Regions from separate parts of the Streptomyces sp. NPDC050743 genome, predicted to be linked through region 3. Evidence: riboswitches for the same ligand, from Rfam matches in the RefSeq annotation. Region 3 holds a riboswitch; each other region holds the start of a gene.
The links. Region 3 has a riboswitch for cyclic di-AMP ahead of ACIBJF_RS08960 (M23 family metallopeptidase). Riboswitches for the same ligand answer to the same signal wherever they lie in the genome.
Positions count from the first base shown of each region.

Region 1: linked by a shared signal. The riboswitch ahead of ACIBJF_RS13815 (M23 family metallopeptidase) and the one ahead of ACIBJF_RS08960 (M23 family metallopeptidase) in region 3 are both predicted to bind cyclic di-AMP.
Region 2: linked by a shared signal. The riboswitch ahead of ACIBJF_RS35215 (C40 family peptidase) and the one ahead of ACIBJF_RS08960 (M23 family metallopeptidase) in region 3 are both predicted to bind cyclic di-AMP.
Region 4: linked by a shared signal. The riboswitch ahead of ACIBJF_RS19470 (transglycosylase SLT domain-containing protein) and the one ahead of ACIBJF_RS08960 (M23 family metallopeptidase) in region 3 are both predicted to bind cyclic di-AMP.

Region 1 covers NZ_JBITGJ010000010.1:123,905-128,283, forward strand. The annotation lists gene ACIBJF_RS13805 (M16 family metallopeptidase) at 1-903, shown strand, start outside; gene ACIBJF_RS13810 (M16 family metallopeptidase) at 900-2,288, shown strand; cyclic di-AMP (ydaO/yuaA leader) riboswitch at 2,539-2,701, shown strand; gene ACIBJF_RS13815 (M23 family metallopeptidase) at 2,714-3,460, shown strand; gene ACIBJF_RS13820 (GntR family transcriptional regulator) at 3,660-4,346, shown strand.
Region 2 covers NZ_JBITGJ010000054.1:15,920-20,298, reverse strand. The annotation lists gene ACIBJF_RS35225 (ATP-dependent Clp protease proteolytic subunit) at 33-668, shown strand; gene ACIBJF_RS35220 (hypothetical protein) at 676-981, shown strand; cyclic di-AMP (ydaO/yuaA leader) riboswitch at 1,332-1,553, shown strand; gene ACIBJF_RS35215 (C40 family peptidase) at 1,557-2,030, shown strand; gene ACIBJF_RS35210 (ATP-binding protein) at 2,817-3,275, opposite strand; gene ACIBJF_RS35205 (helix-turn-helix domain-containing protein) at 3,490-4,350, shown strand; gene ACIBJF_RS35200 (DUF397 domain-containing protein) at 4,360-4,379, shown strand, end outside.
Region 3 covers NZ_JBITGJ010000005.1:316,186-320,564, reverse strand. The annotation lists gene ACIBJF_RS08965 (aldo/keto reductase) at 1-851, opposite strand, end outside; gene ACIBJF_RS08960 (M23 family metallopeptidase) at 923-1,951, opposite strand; cyclic di-AMP (ydaO/yuaA leader) riboswitch at 1,959-2,105, opposite strand; tRNA gene ACIBJF_RS08955 (tRNA-Met) at 2,415-2,488, shown strand; gene ACIBJF_RS08950 (dihydrofolate reductase family protein) at 2,549-3,682, opposite strand; gene ACIBJF_RS08945 (MarR family winged helix-turn-helix transcriptional regulator) at 3,745-4,266, shown strand; gene ribA (GTP cyclohydrolase II) at 4,350-4,379, shown strand, end outside.
Region 4 covers NZ_JBITGJ010000018.1:29,882-34,260, forward strand. The annotation lists gene ACIBJF_RS19460 (outer membrane lipoprotein carrier protein LolA) at 1-197, opposite strand, end outside; gene ACIBJF_RS19465 (polyprenyl synthetase family protein) at 788-1,798, opposite strand; cyclic di-AMP (ydaO/yuaA leader) riboswitch at 2,387-2,568, shown strand; gene ACIBJF_RS19470 (transglycosylase SLT domain-containing protein) at 2,573-3,061, shown strand; gene ACIBJF_RS19475 (HAD family hydrolase) at 3,172-3,984, opposite strand; gene ACIBJF_RS19480 (FAD-dependent oxidoreductase) at 4,116-4,379, opposite strand, start outside.

The DNA.
Region 1 (4,379 bases), on a different contig from region 3:
GAGGGCCATCCCTACCACCACACGCCGATCGGCTCGATGGCGGACCTGGACGCGGCCACCCTGGAGGACGCCCGCCGGTTCTTCCGCACCTACTACGCGCCCAACAACGCGGTGCTCTCCGTGGTCGGCGACATTGACCCCAAGCAGACCCTCGCCTGGATCGAGAAGTACTTCGGGTCGATCCCGTCCCACGACGGCAAGCCCGCGCCCCGCGAGGGCTCCCTGCCGGACGTCATCGGCGAGCAGAAGCGCGAGGTCGTCGTCGAGGAGGTCCCGGCACGCGCTCTGATGGCCGCCTACCGGCTGCCGCACGACGGCACGCGCGCGTGCGACGCCGCCGACCTCGCCCTGACCATCCTCGGCGGCGGCGAGTCCTCCCGCCTGTACAACCGGCTGGTGCGCCGCGACCGTACGGCCGTCGCGGCCGGCTTCGGCCTGCTGCGCCTGGCCGGCGCTCCCTCCATGGGCTGGCTGGACGTGAAGGCCTCCGGTGACGTCGAGGTGCCGGTCATCGAGACCGCCATCGACGAGGAGCTGGCCCGGTTCGCCGAGGAGGGCCCCACGCCCGAGGAGATGGAGCGGGCCCAGGCCCAGCTGGAGCGCGAGTGGCTGGACCGGCTGGGCACGGTCGCCGGCCGCGCCGACGAACTGTGCCGCTACGCCGTCCTGTTCGGCGACCCGCAGCTCGCCCTCACCGCCGTCAAGCGCGTCCTCGAGGTGACCGCGGAGGAGGTCCAGGAGGTCGCCAAGGGCCGCCTGCGCCCCGACAACCGCGCGGTCCTGGTCTACGAGCCGAAGTCCCCGGAGCAGGCACCGGACGCCGACGTCCCCGAGGACCCGGAGCAGGAGGCCACCGTAGAGGCGGGCGCCGACCACAACGAGAACGAGGAGACGGCCAAGTGACCGAGCTCGCCACCATGGACTTCCATCCCCAGCCGCAGGCCGGCGAAGCCAGGCCCTGGGCGTTCCCGGCCCCCGAGCGCACCGCGCTCGACAACGGTCTGACGGTGCTGCGCTGCCACCGCCCCGGCCAGCAGGTCGTCGCCGTCGAGGTGCTGCTGGACGCGCCCCTGGACGCCGAGCCGGCCGGCCTGGACGGCGTCGCCACGATCATGGCGCGGGCCTTCTCCGAGGGCACCGACAAGCACTCCGCCGAGGAGTTCGCAGCCGAGCTGGAGCGCGCGGGCGCCACACTGGACTCGCACGCCGACCACCCCGGCGTGCGGCTCAGCCTGGAGGTCCCGGCCTCCCGCCTGGCCAAGGGCCTCGGCCTGCTCGCCGACGCGCTGCGCGCGCCCGCCTTCGCCGACAGCGAGGTGGAGCGGCTGGTCCGCAACCGCCTGGACGAGATCCCGCACGAGCTGGCCAACCCTTCCCGCCGGGCCGCCAAGGAGCTCTCCAAGGAGCTGTTCCCGCTGGTCTCGCGCATGTCGCGCCCCCGCCAGGGCACCGAGGAGACGGTCGAGAAGATCGACGCCGACGCCGTACGCGCCTTCTACGGCCGGCATGTACGCCCCGCCACGGCCACCGCGGTCGTGGTCGGCGACCTCACCGGCGTCGACCTGGACGCGCTGCTCGGCGACACGCTGGGCGCCTGGACCGGCACCGCGGGCGAGCCGCGGCCCGTGCCGCCGGTGACCGCCGACGACACCGGGCGCGTGGTCATCGTGGACCGGCCCGGCGCCGTGCAGACGCAGCTGCTCATCGGCCGCGTCGGCCCCGACCGGCACGACCGCGTGTGGCCCGCCCAGGTGCTCGGCACCTACTGCCTCGGCGGCACGCTCACCTCCCGCCTGGACCGGGTCCTGCGCGAGGAGAAGGGCTACACCTACGGTGTGCGCGCGTTCGGCCAGGTCCTCAGGTCCGCGCCGGACGGCACGGGCGCGTCGATGCTCGCCATCAGCGGTTCCGTGGACACCCCCAACACCGGTCCGGCGCTGGAGGACCTGTGGAAGGTGCTGCGCACCCTCGCGGCGGACGGCCTGACCGACGCCGAGCGGGACGTGGCCGTGCAGAACCTCGTCGGGGTGGCGCCGCTGAAGTACGAGACCGCGGCGGCCGTGGCGAGCACGCTGGCCGACCAGGTCGAGCAGCACCTGCCCGACGACTTCCAGGCGACGCTGTATCAGCAGCTGGCCGCGACGGGCACGGTGGAGGCCACGGCGGCCGTCGTGAACGCCTTCCCGGTGGACCGCCTGGTGACCGTCCTCGTCGGTGACGCCTCCCAGATCAAGGCGCCGGTGGAGGCGCTCGGCATCGGTGAAGTGACCGTGGTGGCGGCCGAGTAGAGCGCGCCGTCGCAGCGGCCGGGTGCGCCCGGGAGGCCGCACGCGCGCGTGGGGCCCTGACGGTCTACGGACCGTCAGGGCCCCTGCCGTTTCCCAGCCCTACCCCAGATGCCCGATTTGAGGCGGAGGTTGCCTGTCTGCCCTGTGGGATGCGCTACAAAAGCCCGGATCGGTTTGGGGTTCGAAAGCAGGCTTACGTAGCGTCGCCCAGGCTGTTCGTCGGTAGGCAGTGCGCCGCACCCGCGGCACCGGACAGTCATCGCCGAGTCCCCGTACGGCGCGAGCCAGGGGAGCCGGGGACCCACGCAGTCCCTGGGGTGAATCGGGCGCCCGCGCGAGTCGCGAGGGGCCCGTAGGAGACCTTCCTGCTCCGAACCCGTCAGCTAACCCGGTAGGCGAGAGGGAAGGAAAGGACCAGCCACTCCATGGCGTTCATGTGCGCCACCGGGAAGCACCGCAAGCCCGGCCGGGTCAAGCGCACCACCGCTCAGGCGGCGGGCATCGCGGCCCTCACCACCACCGGTGTCATCGGCACCCTCGCCGCCTCCCCGGCACTCGCCGCCGAGAACACCGTGGAGCAGACCGGCCTCACACCGGTCCTCACCCTGAGCGACGACGTGGCCGAGCACATCGACGCGCAGGCCACCGCGCAGCGGCAGGCCGCCGAGCAGAAGGCGGCCGAGGAGGCCGCCGCCAAGAAGGCGAAGGAGGAGCGCGAGGCCAGGGCCCGCGCCGCCCGGGAGGCCGAGCGCAAGCGCCTGATGAACACCTTCGTCGCCCCGATCGCGAACTCCTACGTCTCCACCGGCTACCGGGCCAGCAGCTCCCTGTGGTCCTCTGGCTCGCACACCGGCATCGACTTCCACGCGGCGAGCGGCACCCCCGTGCACGCGGTCGGCGCCGGCACCGTCGTCTCCACCGGCTGGGGCGGCGCGTACGGCAACCAGATCGTGATCAGGATGGCCGACGGCATGTACACCCAGTACGGCCACCTGTCGTCCATCGGCGTCTCGGTGGGCCAGCGGGTCACCCCGGGCCTGCAGATCGGCCTGTCCGGCGCGACCGGCAACACCACCGGCCCGCACCTGCACTTCGAGGCCCGTACGACCCCCGACTACGGCTCGGACGTCGACCCCGTCGCCTACCTCCGCAAGCACGGCGTGAACGTCTGACGCCCCCTCGCGCGGCATGCGAAGCCCCGGCTCACCGAGCCGGGGCTTTCGTCGTTCTTTCACGGCCGCGCCCCGGCCCGCTGACCAAAAAATATCCATGGATTCCGACCCGCCGTCGGAAATTCCGGCTCATTGGAATAGAGTCACGGAACACGCGTCCATCGTCGACGTTTCACGGGGATTAAGGCGGAGGTCGGTCATGCGTATTCCGGCGCACTCGGTGTGCACGGCCATCCGGGACGACATCGTCGCGGGTGTCTACGAGCGCGGCGGCCGGCTGACCGAGGAAGTCCTCGCCCGCCGCTACGGCGTCTCGCGCGTCCCCGTCCGCGAGGCCCTGCGCACCCTGGAGGCCGAGGGCTTCGTGGTGACCCGCCGGCACGCGGGCGCGTGCGTGGCCGAGCCGACCGAGCAGGAGGCCGCCGACCTGCTGGAGATGCGCCTGCTGATGGAGCCGCTCGGGGCCGCCCGGGCCGCCCAGCGGCGCACCGAGGCCCATCTGAAGGTGCTGCGCGGCCTGGTCAGGCTGGGCCAGGAGCGGGCCAGGCGGGGACACAGCGAGGATCTGCGCTCGCTGGGCGGCTGGTTCCACGAGACGCTCGCCCAGGCCTGCGGCAGCCCCTCGCTGACCGCGATGCTCATCCAGCTGCGGCACAAGATCGCCTGGATGTACGCGGTGGAGGCGCCGCCGAGCCCGGTGGACTACTGGGCGGAACACGGCGCCATCGTCGACGCGGTGGCGCGCGGCGACGGCGAGCGTGCGCGGGCGCTCACGGCGCTGCACACCGAGCGTGCGACGGCCGTGCACCGCCTGCGTTTTTCCGGGGCCGGCGAGCGTGTGAGGACTTCGCAACACGCCGTAAACATGTCGGGCCTCCGGCATTAACACGGACGCCGTATACAAAGAAGAGTAATTCGG
Region 2 (4,379 bases), on a different contig from region 3:
CGGAGGCCCGAGCCATGAGAAGGGGTGTGTCCATGTCCCGAACGTTCGCCCGTCATGTCCTGCCCGAGTTCACCGAGCGCACCAGCAGCGGAGCGCGCACGCTCGACCCCTACGGCAAGCTGTTCGAGGACCGGATCGTCTTCCTCGGGACCGCGCTGGACGACGCGGCCGCGAACGACGTGATGGCGCAGTTCATGTATCTCGAACACGCGGCCCCGGAGCGGGACATCACGCTGTACGTCAACTCCCCCGGCGGCTCGTTCAGCGCGCTGACGGCGGTCTACGACACGATGCGCTACGTCAGTTGCGACGTGGCGACCTACTGCCTGGGCCAGGCCGCCTCGCACGCCGCCCTGCTGCTCGCGGCCGGCACGCCGGGCAAGCGGTTCACCCTCCCCGGCGCACGCGTGGTCCTCTCCCAGCCCCAGCTCGCCGAGCCGGTGGAGGGCCAGCCCAGCGATCTGCTCATCCAGGCCGAGGAGTTGGCCCGGGTCCGCGCGCTGACGGAGGAGATGCTGGTACGGCACACCGGGCGCACGGCCGAACGGGTGCGCCGCGACCTGGAGCGGGACTTGGTCCTGGACGCTCCTGGGGCGGTCGCCTACGGCCTGGTGGACGCCGTCGTGCCCAGCAGGCGGAGCACCCCCGGCGCACCGGACGCGAGGTGAGCCGCCGATGCTGCCGGACCTGCCGCCGCTGCCCGCACTGACGCATGCCGAGGGCGACCTGATCGACCGTTACCTGGAGGCCGCCGACCTGCTGGGCCGCGCCAACCCCGCCCACGGCGGGGACACCTATCGCGGGCTGCGTGCCGCCCAGGCCCTGGTGCGCAAGGCCGCAGAGCTGCGGGACGCCCTCGCGTTGATGCACCAGCGAGGCGAGACGGAGCTGCACGGGCACACGCTGGCACGGGCCTTGCGGGTCCTGGACGGTGAACGCCGTACCGCGCGCGTCGCGCTCCCGCCCGACGGCGTCGGCTGATCCGCACGCCGGACGAGCCGGCCGGGGCCCGGTCGTCGACCGCTACCGCTCGGGCGGGACTTAAAACGGCCCGAATGGCGTACCGCTGTCCGGTGTATATCCGGGTCGTTCTGCGGGCCTTCCGACTTGCGCTCCAGACCGGCGCGTCGTTCGCCGGAGAGCGCGTCGCCCCAGGTCCGGGGCTACGCACGGAATGTGACGATGCCTCGAACAGCACCCGCTCCACCCGAACGGGTGAGTGGTGAGTAACACCACAAATCCCCGAATGCATTGGGATTTTCGCATCGGTGTGGGCGAAGATCCCGTCCGACGACAAGCCCCCGCCGCCGCGGCGGGGCGGTCCGGGCGGACGCCGAGTCCTGCCGCCGCCCGGATGACCGGTCGACAGGAGTGGATCGGCAGGAGTGGAGGACCCAGGCAAGACGGGTCGCGGGAACGGATGTTCGTCTGCTCGTCGCAGACGGCCTGAGGTTCCGCGCAGCCCTTGGGGTGAAGCCGCGGCAACGCGGCCGGGCACCTTCGCCAGCCCGAATCCGACAGGTCATCCTTCACAGGCGGCTGACGAAGGGTTGCGCATGACTGCGCTCAATCGTGTCCCGTCGCTCATGGCCCGGGCCGGTACGGCCTCGGCCCTCACCCTCGCCGCCGTGGGCGGCTCGATCGTGGTCCCCGGCCTCGCCCCCGATGCCTCGGCCGCAACGCTCGCCACAAAGGCACTGAAGGTCGCGGCCGCCAAGAAGGGCGCGCCGTACCGGTGGGGGGCCACCGGGCCGCGCAGTTTCGACTGCTCGGGGCTGACCCTCTACTCGTTCAAGAAGGCGGGCAAGATCCTGCCACGTACCGCCGCTGCGCAGTACAACAGGACGCACCACATCTCCGCCGGCCGTCGCCGGGCCGGTGACCTGGTGTTCTTCCACTATGGCTCCTACGTCTACCACGTCGGCATCTACGCCGGGCACGGGAAGATCTGGCACGCGCCGAGGACCGGGGACGTGGTGCGGCTCCAGAAGATCTGGACGAGGAGCGTCTGGTACGGCCGGGTCAACTGACCCGGTCCTGCGCGGCGGGGTCGGCTGACCGATTCGGGGCCTGTCACGGCAGGTCGGCTGACCCCCTGTCAGAGCGGAGCGGCTCCAGCAGCGGGGCCGCCCCGAGCGCCCTCAGCGCCACCCCGGTGCCCGCCTGGAGCCCACGGGCGGCCCGGGGTCGGTGTAGGGCGCGGCATCGGGCGGCGCTGCGAGGAGCCTGCGCCGGACCGGTGCGGCCCTCGACGGCTGAAGCGCTCCCCAACCTCGTCTAGGCCACGACACGCCGCGCCGGGCGCGCGGACAGACCTGCCGGGTGCCGACGAGCGGCTCCGATGGCGGCGCCTTTCCCGTCGCCTGCCGCGCGGTGGCCCGGCGGCCCGGTCTTTTCGTCCAAGTCCCGACACGCCGCAGATGGGGCCGCGACGTCCGGCGCCCGAAGCGGACGGAACCACACCGGCCGCCCAGGCCGTCCGGGCCGTGCGATCACAGAAGCCCGAGCCCCGCCCAGGCAGACATCCCGGCCCCGCACCGGAGAACGCACACGGCCACCACCTCCCAGCCCGTCGGCCTCGGCCCCTCACTCACCGGCCACTCGCGCCCGCACCGACGTCCCCGAGCCCCTCGTCACCGGGTGCCCGACGTCCCCCACGTTCATCCCCGTACCCGATCTCCCCGCCCGTCGCCCCGTACGCGCGCCCCTTGCCGGCGAGCGCTCATCCCCCGCACCCAACGCCCCGATCGGTCGCCTACGGCCCCGAGGAGTAGTGCCCCGGAGAGAAGTCGTCCCACCAGCCCCACCCCGGAGGGCTACGGTTCCTGTTGGCCCCCCGCCGGGACCGGTTCCGCCGGGACGATCCAGGGGAGTTCGATGGAGACCGTCTTGCCGCCCTCGCGGGTGGGACGGACGCGGAGTTTGCCGCCGCACTCCGCGGTGAGCCAGCGGATGATGACCATGCCGCGGCCGTTGTCCTGCTGGACGGCGGCGGGCAGTCTCTTCGGAAAGCGTGGGTGACTGTCCGTGACGCCGATGCGGAGGTGTTCGTCGCGGTCCAGGACGATGTCAACCGTGAAGGTGGGTGACTGACCGAAGGTGTGCTGTACGGCGTTGGTGGCGAGTTCGGAGACGATGAGCCGCACGGTGTCGGCCACGTCGGTGTCGGACGGCAGGCCCCACTCCGCGAGCGTGCCCACGACATACGTGCGGGCCGCGGAGACCGAGGCGGGATCGCTCGGCAGAGTGACGGATGCTTCCAGATGGTCTGCCATGGCGACGTCGTCCCTTTCCCACGGGACCGCGGTCCGACACGGAGCCGGATGGTTCGAGTACGGTCCCGGACTGGTGCTTGCTCGTCAGCCTGCCATCACGGGGCCGGTCACGGGGAGCGATCCACCAAGATATGCATATATCTGTCGCCCGAAGCGGTGAACTCTACGACGCGAGACCGTTTTGGGGCGGCTCGGAAGGAGTAAGGAGGAGCCCATGCAGAACGGGCCGGCAGTGCGCCGCCGCAAACTGGGCGCCGAACTGCGCACGCTGCGTACCGGTGCTGGGCTCACGAGCGGTGAGGCAGCCCGGCTGGTCGGCTGGCACCAGTCGAAGGTCAGCCGCATCGAGACCGGTGCCAGCGGCGTGAAACCAGCCGATGTGCGGTTACTTCTCGACGCCTACGAGGTGCGGGACGGGCAACTGCGCGAGTTGCTGATGATACTCGCGGGCTCCGAGGACACGAGCGACCGGCACCGCTGGTGGCACGCCTACCGCGGGGTGCTGCCTCCCACGTACCGGGACTTCATCAGCCTGGAGTCACAGGCCAGCACGATGCGCACCCTGGAGACCACGGTCGTACCCGGCCTGCTGCAGACGCCCGAGTACGCCCGCGCGGTGACCCGGGCGGTGGTGGCGGACCTGGACGAGGAAGGCCTGGACGCGCTGGTGGAGGTGCGGCTGGCCAGGCAGGACGTGCTCCGCGCCGACCCGCCGCTGAAGCTGAGCGCGGTGCTGGACGAGTCGGTGCTGCGGCGCGAGGTCGGCGGCCCCGAGGTGATGGCCCGGCAGCTGGAGCGGCTGATGGAGGCGGCCCGCCTGCCCCAAGTCCGGCTCCAGATATTGCCGTTCGGCGCCGGAGCTCATGTCGGCCTCACCGGAGCTTTCGTTATTTTCTCATTTACGAACACTTCTGATCTGGACGTCGTTGTTCTAGACCAGTTGACGAGTAGCCTCTACCTGGAGCGGAAAGAAGACCTCATGGCCTACGCGGAGGCCTTCGACACCCTTCGGATGCACGCCCTTTCACCCGAGGACACGTTGGACTACATCGCCGGGATAGGTGACGGCGCGTAAGGAGGCACCATGTCAGCCCTGCCTCGGAA
Region 3 (4,379 bases):
GCCGAGGCGATCGGGGCGGTGATCGTCGGCTGGGCGGCGAGCCAGGCGAGGGCGACCGTGGCGACGGGGGCGTCGTGGGCGGCGGCGATCTCGTCGAGGGCCGCGAGGACCTTCTGGCCGCGCTCGGACTCCGCGTACTCCTGGGCCCGGCCCGCGCGGGCGCTGTCGACCTTGGTGCCGGGACGGTACTTGCCGGTCAGGAAACCCGCGGCGAGGGAGAAGTAGGGCACCGAGGACAGGCCCTCCTTGGCGGCCAGGTCCTGCAGCGGGCCCTCGTAGGTGTCGCGGGAGACGAGGTTGTAGTGGGGCTGGAGGGCGACATAGCGGGCGAGGCCCTCGCGGTCGGAGAAGTCGAGCGAGGCCCTCAGGCGCTCGGGGCTGATGTTGGAGGCGGCGATGTGGCGGACCTTGCCCGCCTTCACCAGCTCGTCCAGCGCGCCGATGATCTCCTCGACCGGGACCTCGGGCTTGTCGAAGTGGGTGTAGTAGAGGTCGATGTGGTCGGTGTCCAGGCGGCGCAGGGAGGCGTCCGCGGCGGCCTTGATGTTGGCGGCGGACAGGCCCTGGAATTCGGGGTGCTGGCTGACCTTGGTGGCGATGACGACGCGGTCGCGGTTGCCGCGGGACTTGACCCACTTGCCGATGACCGTCTCGGACTCGCCGCCCTTGTGGCCCTCGATCCATGCCGAGTAGGAGTCGGCGGTGTCGATGAAGTTGCCGCCGGCGGCCGTGTAGGCGTCCAGCACGGCGAAGGAGGTCTCCTCGTCGGCGGTCCAGCCGAAGACGTTGCCGCCGAGACAGAGGGGGAAGACCTCGAGGTCGGAGGAACCGAGTGTGCGAAGGGAAGTCATGCTCTAGATCAACACCGGCGACGGCTGATCGCATTCCGCCGCCGGTGCAAAGTCCCCCGGACAGACGGCTGTCAGGGGTTGAGGCCCTTGTCGCGCAGCCACGGCGCCGGGTCGACGGCGGTGGCCTGGCCGTTCGGGTGGACCTCCAGGTGGAGGTGGGGGCCGGTGACGTTGCCGGTGGCGCCGACTCGGCCGATGACCTCGCCGGTGGAGACCTTCTGGCCGACGGAGACGTTGATCGAGGACTGGTGGCAGAACCACAGCTCGGTGCCGTCGTCCAGGGTCAGGACGGTGCGGTAGCCGTAGGCACCGGCCCAGCCGGCCTCGGTGACCGTGCCGCTGTGGATGGCCTTGATGAGGGTGCCGGTGGGGGCGGCGAAGTCGAGGCCGGTGTGGTAGCCGGAGGACCACATCGCGCCGGGCTGCCCGAAGGTGCCGGTGATCGTGTACGAGACGACGGGCAGCTGGTACTGCTTGGCCAGCTCGGCCAGCCGCGCGGCCTCGGCGGCCTTCTTGGCGTCGGCCTCCGCCTTCTCCTTGGCGGCGGCGGCCTTGGCGGCGGCCTCCTTCTCCGCCTTGGCGGCCGCGGCTGCGGCCTGCTGGTCGGCGGCGGCGATCGCGGCGGCGGTGGCCTTGCCGTCGGCTTGGCCCTTCTGCTGCTCGGCCTGGGCCATGATCCGGTTGCGCAGGGCCTCGCCGGCGTTGCCGCTGTCGGCGCTGTCGGTGCTCACGCCCACGTGGCTGAGCCCGGTGGTGGTGGCCTGCGGCGCGTCGGAGGAGCCGCCGTCGAAGATGTGCTCGACGGAGTCCAGGTCCGGCATGGATATGGAGACCGGCGGCTTGCCGGTGTTGGCGCTGGCCATGCCGCCCGCGCCAACCGCGGCCATCACGCCGACGCCGAGGACGGTGGAGCTGCGTGCGAAGCCGCCGCGCTGCTTGGCGACGCGGTGCCGGCCACGGACCGGGGTGACGGAGTCCTCGGTGGGGTTCCACTCCTCCCAGGGCCCCTCCTCGGCGCGGTAGGCGCCGTAGCCGAAGGTCTCCGGCTGGGCTTGCGCGGGCACGAACGGGGCTTCTGGGGCGGGCCGGTTGGACGCCACTCGGGCGTACTCCTTTCCTTCCTCCGCCTACCGGGTTAGCTGACGGGTTCGGAGCAGGAAGGTCTCCTACGCGCGTATACCGGCTGGTATCCGCGCGATTCACCCCAAGATGGTGGTTCCCCGGTTCCCTTGCGGGATTCGACGCGTGCGCACGGAGCCGCCTCTTGTGACGGCTGGGACGACCGCGCTGCGTTATCGAACGTTAATAGACCCGGCAGCCACTTTCCAAGCCGTTCGGCTTGATCGTTAACGTTTTCGACGGTGGACTTACCCGCCAGGAACACTGCAAACCGGGCGAGTTGGCCCCCGCTCATGAGTGTCCGCGTTTTTGATGGTGACTCAGATGTTATGCGGAGGGCTGTCGTACGGTCACTATCGGTGAAGGTGATCACGGATGTCGCGGAGGGGCGACCGGTGTGCCGCCGATCGGATGACCGCGTGGTGTACAGTAGAGACACAACGACGCGGGGTGGAGCAGCTCGGTAGCTCGCTGGGCTCATAACCCAGAGGTCGCAGGTTCAAATCCTGTCCCCGCTACTGAAAACTCAGGGCCCGGAATCCCATGGATTCCGGGCCCTGAGTGTGTGCACGGGCGCCTCAGCCGAGCAGATGCCCGTTCGGCGCCTTGGCGGATTCCTCCAGCTCGGGCAGGACGACCACCTCGGCGCCCGCCTTGACCAGAATCCCCGTACCGTCGGCCGCCGCCACGAACGTGTCCGGCTCCCTCCAGGCGGTGACCACCCGGCGCACCCCCGCCCGAAGGATCAGCTCGGCGCAGGGCGCGGGCCGCGAGGCACGCCGCGCACAGGGCTCCAGGCTGCTGTACACCGTGGCGGCAGCCAGTCGCGGATCCGCCGGGTCGATCTTCGCGAGCGCGGCCTCCTCCGCGTGGACCACGGGATCATCCCCCTCCCGGGAGTGGCCGCGAGCCAGCTCCGTACCGTCGGCGGCAACCACCACCGCGCCGACGCTGAACGCCGTCTCCGAGGGCGGACACAGCGCGGCGAGGTCACAGGCCGTCCGCAGCCAGTGCCGGTCGGCGGCGGTGGCGAGGGGACCGGCGCCGGGCGCGGTGGGCTCGTAGCGCATGAGGACGACGTCCTCGATCCGGCGGGTCTCGGTCAGACGCAGCCGGCCGGCCTGGTAGCCGCCGGGGCCGAACAGGCGGGGTGCGGCGGGGTCGCCGACGAAGAGCGGGGCGAGGACCAGCTGGAGCTCGTCGGCGAGGCCCAGCTGCAGCAGCTGGGTGTGGACGGTGCCGCCGCCCTCGACCATCAGCCGTCCGACCCCGCGCACGTCGTGCAGGTGGGACAGCAGGGCCCGCCAGTCGAGGCCGGGGCCGAGCGGGACGATGTCGGCGGCGCTGCCGAGGCGGTGGGCGGCCCGCTCGGCGCCCCGGTCGGTCGTGTAGACGAGCTTGTCGCCGCCGGTGTGCCAGAAGTTGGCGTCGGGGTCGAGGTCGCCGGTGGCGCTGACGGTCACCTTCAGCGGGTACTCCGGCCGGCCCGCCCGGACCCGGGCCGCGCGGCGCTCGGCGGAGTTGACCAGCAACCGCGGGTTGTCGGCGCGGATCGTGCCGGCGCCGATCAGGATCGCGTCGACGGAGGCCCGTACCGCGTCCACCCGGTCGAAGTCGGCCGGGCTGGACAGCAGGAGCCGGTCGGGGCCGGTGTCGTCCAGGTAGCCGTCGAGGGAGACGGCGGCGGACAGCAGCACGTACGGGTACGACATCGGCGCGGTCTCCCTGCGAGGCGAGGCTTGGTTCAAGTTTGAAACAAACTTACACTGGCGGCATGACGACCCGCTGGCTCAGCCCCGAGGAGCAGCGCGCCTGGCGCGCGTATCTCGCCGCGACGCACCTCCTGGAGGACGCGATCGACCGACAGCTCCAGCAGGACGCCGGCATGCCGCACCTGTTCTACTCCGTGCTGGCGAACCTGTCCGACGCGCCCGACCGGCGGCTGCGGATGACCGACCTCGCCGAAACGCTGAAGATCACGCGCAGCAGGCTGACGTACGCGGTGACCCGCCTCGAGCGGGACGGGCTGGTGCGCCGGGAGGACTGCCGCTGGGACAAGCGCAGCAGCATCGCCGTGCTGACGGACGAGGGGATGGCCGTCCTGGAGCGTACGGCACCGGGGCACGTCGAGACCGTGCGCGCCTCCCTGTTCGACCGGCTCACGCCGGAGCAGGTGGGGCAGTTGGAGGAGATCTGCACGGGGATCGCGCGCGGGCTGCAGGGCGAGGGTGCCGAGTCCGGGGCGGAGGACGTGCCCTGGCGGCGCCGTTCGTCGTGTTCTTCCTCCGGTAATTGATTGCTTTAACTTTGAAGCATGCAGTAGGGTCCCCTCTGTATCGCTGCTTCAAATCTGAAGCATCAGCCTCCGGAGGGACCCGCATGCCCGACACCCCCGCCGCCACGCCGCGC
Region 4 (4,379 bases), on a different contig from region 3:
TCGATGAGCTGCTGTGCGGTGATCCTGGGCAGGTCGGGGTCGCCGGAGGCGGCGAGCGCCGGGACCAGACCGATCGTGGCCGCCGCGACCCCCACCACGGCGACCGGGACCGCGTAACGGGCCGCCCTGCGGTGCCCGGCGTTTCGCTCAGCGCCCCCCGCGGCGTCCACTGCGTCGTCGGATTCGTACGGTGCCATGTGTGCCTTACCTCCGTCGTCGGCGGCGGCTGTTCTCACGCTGGTCCACCTGAGCCGCCATTCTCACCCGAATCGGTGAGGATTGGTGATTTCCGTGGTTTCCATCTCACCAAATCGGCCGTGAGGAAGCGTCAGACCTCGGAGCCAACTCCGCGTACGCCTGCGGTATGACACGCCGGGGCGGGAACTCCGCCGACCCGTAGGGGTCGCGCCGGAGCGGAGGGGGCGGTACGGGGGCGCGAGGGGTGTACGGACGCGCGGGCGTACGGGTCGCACGAGCCCGTGCCGGGTCGCTCGGCTGTAGCGCGGCGTGGCGGGCGACCCCGAAGCGCGGCGTGACGTACGGCTGCGGCGCGGCGCGTCGCGATGGACGGACAGACGGAAGCCTGCCGCCACGTACAGCTCAAGCACGGCGCGACAGACGGCCGGAGCCGCGCCGGGTCGCACGGCCCGAACGCGGCGAGGCACACGGCGTCGGCAGCATGGCGCGACGTACGGCCGAAGACGTGCAACCGGCGCGGCGGACAGCCGTAAGCGTGCCATGGTGGCCGCCGGAGGCTGGGCGGGGCGTGGTGGGGCAGGCGGCCGGGTCAGCCGGCGCGGTGGACCACCGCGTCGCACAGCTGCATCAGCGCGGCCTTGGCGTCGCACTCCCGCAGCGGCGCCAGCGCGGCGCGGGCCTCCTCCGCGTACCGGATGGTGTCCCGGCGGGCCTGCTCCAGCGCGGGGTGGCCGCGCAGCGCGGCCAGCGCCTCGGCGTGCCGGGCGTCGTCGCTGAGGTCGGAGTCGAGCAGCTCGCACAGCGCAATGTCCTCGGCCAGGCCGAGGCGGGCGGCGCGCTCGCGCAGCCGGAGCACGGGCAGCGTCGGGATGCCCTCGCGCAGGTCGGTGCCCGGGGTCTTGCCGGACTCGTGCGAGTCGGAGGCGATGTCCAGGACGTCGTCGGCGAGCTGGAAGGCGACCCCGAGCCGCTCGCCGTACTGGGTGAGCACGTCGACGACCGTCTCGTCGGCGCCGGACATCATCGCGCCGAACCGGCACGACACCGCCACCAGCGAGCCCGTCTTGCCGCCGAGCACGTCCAGGTAGTGCTCGACCGGGTCGCGGCCGTCGGAGGGGCCGGCGGTCTCCAGGATCTGACCCGTGACCAGCCGCTCGAAGGCCAGGGCCTGCACCCGGACCGCCTCGGGGCCGAGGTCGGCGAGGATCTGGGAGGCGCGGGCGAAGAGGAAGTCGCCGGTGAGGACCGCGACCGAGTTGCCCCAGCGGGTGTTGGCGCTGTCCACGCCGCGCCGTACGGCCGCCTCGTCCATGACGTCGTCGTGGTACAGCGTGGCCAGGTGGGTCAGCTCCACGACCACGGCCGAGGGCACGACGCCCGGCGCGTAGGGGTCGCCGAACTGGGCCGCGAGCATCACGAGCAGCGGCCTGAACCGCTTCCCGCCGGCTCGTACGAGGTGCTGCGCGGCCTCCGTGATGAACGGGACCTCGCTCTTGGTGGCCTCGAGCAAGCCTTCCTCGACAGCCGCCAATCCGGCCTGGACATCGGCTTCCAGAGCCTGGTCCCGCACGCTCAGCCCGAACGGCCCGACGACGGTCACGAGGGGTCTCCTGTCTGCTGGTGTCTGCTGGCGATTACACGGTTTGTCGATAGGTCGCTGCCATCACTCAACTCAGCGTATCCGGTCCTGTTTCGATCACCGATAGCGCCCACCGGTCCAGCCTGGGTGGTATCGGATCACGACCGGTATGTTTTTGATCAAGTGATAAGAGCGGACATTTATCGACTTAACAGGAACCCGAACGCTTTGTCGCGAGCCGAGGGGGCGAGCGGAGTAATGCCTACGCCCAAGACAACGACAGACGGCTCGTCACGGGTTCCGCGACAGGCTCCGCCACGGGTTCCATCACCCACCCGATCCACCCGAACCCCTCATGTCCGATTTGAAATACTTTGTTATTTCGTGAATTGGGTCACGCTGGACCTGCGGCCCCCAGGAGCCCGTCAGGCCACCTCCACCCTTGCCGCGTCGGCGAGTTGAGGGTTGGCAACTGCAAAGGATCAAGTACCCTATATGCCACAGATCAAGGTCAAATAGTACGTAGTGTGCATCCGCTTCTTGTTCCCGACATGTGCTCTCGCATACGTTCCGGGCCGTCGGGCGGACGCTGAGTCCTGCCGCCGCCCGCGTGACCCATCGACGAACTCATTCGTACGGCAGGAGCGGGGGACCCAGGTAAGTCGCCGGGCCGGTCGGCACACGTCGCACCGGAACGGCTCGGGGTGAAGCCATGCCTTCTCGGGAAGGCGCGGCCGGGCACCTCCCCGCCCGAACCCGACAGCTCACCTCGCAGGCGACGGAGAGGACTTTCCCATGTCTGCTGCCGCCAAGCACCGCCGCCCGCGCAACAACCGCCTGGTCCGCGCCCTCACGGTCGCCGGCACCGGCGCCGCCGTCCTCACCCTCTCGCTCATCGGCGCCACCAGCGCCTCCGCGGCCACCGGCACGACCTCCAAGGCTGCCTCCACCGCCACCGCGTACCCGAACAACCTCGACGGCTGGATCCGCGAGTCTCTCGCGATCATGGCCCAGAAGGGCATTCCGGGCACTTACCACGGCATCTACCGCAACATCATCCGGGAGTACTCCGGCAACCCGAAGGCCATCAACCTCTGGGACTCCAACGCGGCCAAGGGCATCCCGTCCAAGGGGCTGCTCCAGGTGATCGACCCGACCTTCAAGGCGTACGACGTGGCCGGCACCTCCTTCGACCCCTACGACCCGGTTGCCAACATCACCGCGGCCTGCAACTACGCAGCCGCCCGGTACGGCTCGATCGACAACGTGTACAGCGCGTACTGACGGTCCCGCCGACCGGCACGGCAGCGGCCGCCCGGTGTGCCCTCACCTGACGGAGGGGCACACCGGGCGGCCGTCGCTCCTTCCGGGGCGGCCGTGTACTGATGTGCCGGTCAGTCGGTCGGGAACAGTCTTTCGAGGACGACGGCGACGCCGTCGTCCTCGTTCGACAGGGTGATCTCGTCGGCCACCGCCTTCAGTTCGGGATGCGCGCCGGCCATGGCGACCCCGCGCCCCGCCCAGTCGAACATCGGGATGTCGTTGGGCATGTCACCGAACGCCAGCGCCGCCTCCGCCGCGATCCCGAGCCGCTCGGCGGCCAGCGCGAGACCGGTCGCCTTGGTCACCCCCGACGGCTGGAGCTCCACGGTCCCCGGCCCGGACATGGTGACCGTCGCCAGGTCGCCCACCACCCCGCGCGCCGTGTCCGCCAACTCGTCGTCGGACAGCTCGGCATGGCGCAGCAGCACCTTGCTGATGGGCGCGCACCACAGATCGTCGCGCCGGTCGACCCGCACCACGGGCAGGGTCGGGTGCGGCATCCGGTAGCCGGGCTCGATGAGCGTGCGCCCGTCGACCCCGTCCTGGTCCACGGCCGCGTGCACCTGCCCCACCTCGGCCTCGATCTTGCCGAGCGCGGTCTCGGCCAGCTCCCGGTCCAGCCGGACCGACCACAGCAGGCGGCCGGTCCCGGCGTCGTAGACCTGTGCGCCCTGCCCGCACACCGCGAGCCCCGTGCAGCCGAGGTGCGCGAGGAGCTGCCGTACCCGCGGGGCCGGGCGGCCCGTCACCACCAGGTGCCGGGCGCCGGCCCGCGCCACCCGCGCGAGTGCGGCGAGCGACCGGTCGGAGACGGTGTCGTCGCCGCGCAGCAGCGTTCCGTCCAGGTCGGTGGCGATCAGTGCATATGCGGGGGAGGCTGCCATGATCAGAGAATACGGATACCGGGCCCCACCGACTCACCTTGTCGTCCCGCGCACTTACGTACTGTTCCACCCCAAGTAGTGCCCTCCGACTCCATGTTGATGACGGGACTCGGCACGGGCGGTCGGCGGCTTCAGCCGTGGGCCGACGCCAGGTGTTTCGTCAGGCGCGGCGAGGCGAACTCCGTGCCGCAGACGAAGCGCATCACCGGGCCGTACGACGACGCCGCCGGCAGGCCGGTGAAGTACAGGCCCGGAACGGACGAGACATACCCGGGTCCGAGTTTCGGCGTGCCGCGGCTCACCGCGAGCCGGGTACGCAACTCGTGGCCGAGGAAGTCCATCGCCGCGATGTCGACGCGGTAGCCGGTGGCGGCGATGACGTGGTCGGCGGCGAG